Regions from separate parts of the Paenibacillus sp. FSL L8-0502 genome, predicted to be linked through region 1. Evidence: predicted binding sites of a transcription regulator. Region 1 holds the regulator's gene; the other holds the start of a gene.
The links. The regulator NrdR, encoded in region 1, represses ribonucleotide reductase genes. The targets are predictions, from matches to a motif close to AACACNATATATNGTGTT.

Region 1 (2,396 bases):
CTGGAGCGAGAAGGAGTTACTCCGCAAGAAATTCAAAAGACATTGAACTACGATCAAGAGATTCTACAGTTACTGAAAAAACAGGCTTCTTATGAAGAATATCTAAGCATAGCTGATCCTGACGATATGATTTCCAAAGAAAGATGGAGCTTTATACGCAAAAATTTTCTGTCTGATTCCACCGAAGAATTAAGTCACTTCCATTCTCCTGTACTCTTGGTTCTGGCAGGAAAGGATATTAATGTTGATGTAAAGGATACCGAGCGAGTCTATCACCAGAAAATCCCCGCAGAGCTACTGTCCGTGATTCATTTACCTGAAGCCGACCACTCCATGATGGATGAAAAAATCGCGCGTTCAAAATCTCTAACTTTTTTAACAGCCGTATTCGCCCCAAGAAAATTGGTGAATGACGAGTATCTCAAAATTATTGCCAATTATGTCAGTGAGCGTTAAACAATGATGTTTTTTCCATACTTCATTTGAATATGCTGATAAAAAAAACCATCGAAAGATAAAAGGGTACATTTTTTTTGAGTATACGATTTTCTTAATGCGGTCTACAGACAGTCCACATTGTTCTGAGAGTTCGTCAATGGGCAGCCCATGTCTGCAAACAACTAGTCCTTGCACTCGTGAACAATGGGTTGCAATTAAAAAAGACGTCTATTTCCTTTAGGATCTGTTTTCTGTGCAGTCAGTTACGCGCTCATTCCACCCATAACTGTTCCCGGTTAGACTGGGAATAGATCTATAAACAACAAAAAAACGGCATCTCTGCCGTTTTTTCTAAAAAGATGGACTCTCAGGGACTCGAACCCTGGACCAATTGATTAAGAGTCAACTGCTCTACCAACTGAGCTAAGAGTCCATAATAAAAGTTTGGTGGAGCCTAGGGGGATCGAACCCCTGACCTCATCGCTGCCAGCGATGCGCTCTCCCAGCTGAGCTAAGGCCCCATCATAAGCAAGTTTTATCAACGTTTCAAGCGACTTCTATATCATATAAAATATTTAACCCTGTGTCAATACTTTTATAAAAAAATATAATTTTCTCCCTTCATGGCCCAGAAAAGATACAGTCAGCGATCAGTCGCTGGCTGTATCTTTAGATAACAGTGTTTTCAGTTCCTTCATAAACATATTGATGTCTTTAAACTGACGATAGACGGACGCAAAACGTACGTAGGCGACTTCATCCACTGGGTAGAGCTGTTCCATGACCAGCTCACCAATCTGCTGGCTATCCACTTCTGTGGCTGCTGTGTTGCGGATAGCGTTCTCCACCTGGGATACGATCATATCCAGTTGCTCGACGGATACTGGACGCTTCTCGCAGGCTCGAATGAGACCGCGCAGCATTTTATCACGACTAAACTCTTCACGGCTGCCGTCTTTTTTGATGACCATGAGAGGGGTTTCCTCCACCATTTCAAAGGTGGTAAAACGCCTGGCACACTGCTCACATTCACGGCGGCGACGGATGGACTTGTTATCATTCGCAGGTCGCGAATCCAGCACTTTCGTGCCATTGTAGGCACAATACGGACATTTCATAATCTCACCACTTTCTTTTTCCAATAAATTCCCGAAGACTTTTAGTAATAATTTTGTCAAAACAGATCATAATATGTTTACCATATCGCGAGGAGGTGAACAACAATGGCACAAGGAAACAATGGCAACTCCAACAATCTGGTAGTCAGCAGATCCTCCGGCGCTCTGGAGCAAATGAAATTTGAAATCGCTCAAGAGTTGGGTATCAGCATTCCTCAAGATGGATACCAAGGTAATATGACTTCCTATGAGAACGGTTCGATCGGGGGCTACATCACAAAACGCCTCGTAACGATCGCCGAACAACAATTGGCAGGTCAATACCAATAATCGCGGTAATAATGCAAAAATAACAAGAAAAAGTGTCTGGATGGGCTGGTAAAAACAGCCTGTCCAACGCTTTTTTCATTTTAAAGCGAAAAGCTCATCATGTCATTAACTTGGATTTAAAAATCATTATAAATTTTCGTGTATTGCCTGTAGTAATAAATGACCCGCTGTACATAATGTCGTGTTTCACCAAAAGGGATTTGCTTGATGGACTCTTCTTTTCCATCCCACACTCCCTTATCCAGCCACTCTTGAACTTTACCCGGCCCTGCATTGTAAGCAGCTACGATTGCTACAGGATTATCCTGAAACTTTATGGATAGGTTATGCAAATACCAGGTTCCCAGCTCAATATTGGTGCCAGGCTCGTGCTTGACACTGTCCAGCGGAACCTTTTGAATCTGGGCGCTGTCCATAATCCAATTTGCCGTATTCGGCATAATCTGCATCAGCCCTAGCGCCCCCTTATGTGACTGCTTACTGGTTTTAAAATTGGTTTCTACACGGATA
Region 2 (2,396 bases), 160 kb from region 1:
ATGCAAATTTTTGTAACAGCCGGATCGCTTCCCGTCCATAACCTTTGCCCAGATCACCGTCACGCCCGATCACAATTCCAAGGGTGGCATGCCGATTCACCCAGTTGATTTTAAATAAGTCCAGTTGTCCGATATAATCCAGGGTGTCTTTATGCGCAATGACAAAACCTTTGATCTCGGGGTTGCCGTCAATCATCATCTGTACAAAAGATTCACTATTCACCTGTGAATGCGGATAGATAAACACGTCGCTTAAACCACGTGTGATTTCCGGGTCATTGACCCATTTTCGGATATCTGGTATATCCTCTTGACGGTATTCTCTCAATACAACTCGTTTTCCAATGATATGCGGCATCGTAATCTTCCCTCCGATTATGTATTTGTTTAAGCACCTTTATGCTTCCATTACTCTCACAAACTCCAGAAAACGTGTACCTTTATAATGAAGCTCCCCACGATCCCCGATCACAATCATACCAAAGTCCCTATCCTTCACCTCCAGCTCCTTACGCTCACCCCCGTCAAACTCAAAGGTGATATAATAATAGGTCGAAGCTGAAAAATCGCCTGATCCCCCACGCACTCTCGTCCGTTTATCCACAACCTTACATGAACGTTGTACCCGTTCGGCTGCTTGATTGGACAGGCCCGCTCCGATCGTTTTGACAATTCCCATAATCATTACAAAAGCAATGAGTCCAAATACGATAAAAAAGATCGTATTAAACGATTGAACTTCCATAGAATCACTTCCCATTCACTTCATCCTTTCTACAGTAAAATGTAAATTTTCCATTCAATTGCCCATTGACAAATCGTACATCTTCACCCTCAAAAACTCCAATACTTTTTTAACATACTTACGAAAAAAAAGTTCTTTCGCTCTTTTCCGCACCCCGCTTGGACTTCTACCCGATCTGGGTCCTCTGATCCCCTCTAGACCGATTGACAAAACTATATATAGATATAAAATAGAGAATGTACTCTAAATATAGTGTAAAAAACGTATTTATGACCGATATCTTGAAGATACAGGTATGAAAATACATGTAAATATAGAGTCAAAAATTTAAAATGGCACAGCCAGCAAGGGATTAGAGCTATGATGGATCTCGGGCAATGCCGTTTTCTTTTTTTCGTTAATTGTTAAGGAGGATGCATACCATGCTGATTGCTTATGATTCCAAGACCGGCAATGTAAAAAGATTTATAAACAAGCTCAAGCTTCCAGCGGTTCAGATCGAGGAGCAAATGACTATAGAAGAGCCTTACGTACTTATTACATATACAACCGGGTTTGGGCAGATACCTGAGAGGGTATCTTCCTTTTTGAAAAAAAACGCACAAAACCTTGTTGGTGTAGCTGCAAGCGGCAACCGTAACTGGGGTGAGAAATTTGCCAAAAGTGCGGATTTGATTGCCGACCACTATAATGTCCCCGTGATTAGTAAATTTGAATTATCTGGAACGTTCGGAGATGTAGAGCGTTTTAAACAGGAGGTGAGCCGAGTTGCGGCATATTGAATTGAACAACATGTTGATGAAACGCGATACAGACGGCTTTTTCCAATTGGAAAAGGACCAAGAGGCTGTAGCAGAATTTATGAAGGAAGTTCAGGAACGGAGTTTGAAGTTTGCTGACACAGCCGCTCAAGTGCTGTATATGATTGAGAATGATTATTATGAGAATTTCTACAACAGCTATACGGCTGACGAAATTAATGATATTTTCCATATCACTCATAGCTATAATTTTAAATTCCCTTCCTATATGGCAGCATCCAAGTTTTATACCGATTATGCAATGAAGAGTAATGACCGTAAAGTCTATCTGGAACATTACCCTGATCGGGTTGCCGCGGTTGCCCTGCATTTGGGACGCGGTAACGCGGATACGGCACGCCTGTTGTCCCGCTCGATGATGGAGCAACGTCTCCAGCCAGCGACACCAACGTTCCTGAATGCAGGCAAAAGCCGCCGTGGGGAATTGGTATCCTGCTTCTTGCTCGAAATGGACGACTCCCTGAACTCGATCAACTATGTGCTAAACACTTGCATGCAGTTGTCCAAAATCGGCGGCGGTGTTGCCGTTAACCTGTCGAAGCTGCGGGCACGCGGCGAAGCGATTAAAGGCGTAGAAGGCGCAGCAAAAGGCATTATGCCTGTGCTGAAGCTGATGGAAGACGGCTTCTCTTATGCGGATCAAATGGGGCAACGTAAAGGCTCTGGGGCAGCCTATTACAACATTTTCGGATGGGATGTGCTGGAGTTTCTGGATAGCAAAAAAATCAATGCTGACGAAAGAGTACGTCTTAAGACACTTTCGATTGGATTGCTGGTGCCAAACCGTTTTTACAAGCTGGCTCAAGATAATGAACCGCTGCATGTATTTG

Region 2: nrdI (class Ib ribonucleoside-diphosphate reductase assembly flavoprotein NrdI) is a predicted target of NrdR. The motif match lies at 985-1,002, and genes of this name have one in related genera.

The regions. Positions count from the first base shown of each region.
Region 1 covers NZ_CP151958.1:1,869,925-1,872,320, reverse strand. Annotated here, with positions in the region: gene NSQ57_RS08420 (alpha/beta hydrolase) at 1-456, shown strand, start outside; tRNA gene NSQ57_RS08415 (tRNA-Lys) at 799-871, opposite strand; tRNA gene NSQ57_RS08410 (tRNA-Ala) at 884-959, opposite strand; gene nrdR (transcriptional regulator NrdR) at 1,089-1,556, opposite strand; gene NSQ57_RS08400 (alpha/beta-type small acid-soluble spore protein) at 1,662-1,886, shown strand; gene NSQ57_RS08395 (lytic transglycosylase domain-containing protein) at 2,003-2,396, opposite strand, start outside.
Region 2 covers NZ_CP151958.1:2,031,027-2,033,422, reverse strand. Annotated here, with positions in the region: gene NSQ57_RS09220 (GNAT family protein) at 1-358, opposite strand, end outside; gene NSQ57_RS09215 (DUF2500 domain-containing protein) at 398-760, opposite strand; gene nrdI (class Ib ribonucleoside-diphosphate reductase assembly flavoprotein NrdI) at 1,168-1,527, shown strand; gene nrdE (class 1b ribonucleoside-diphosphate reductase subunit alpha) at 1,514-2,396, shown strand, end outside.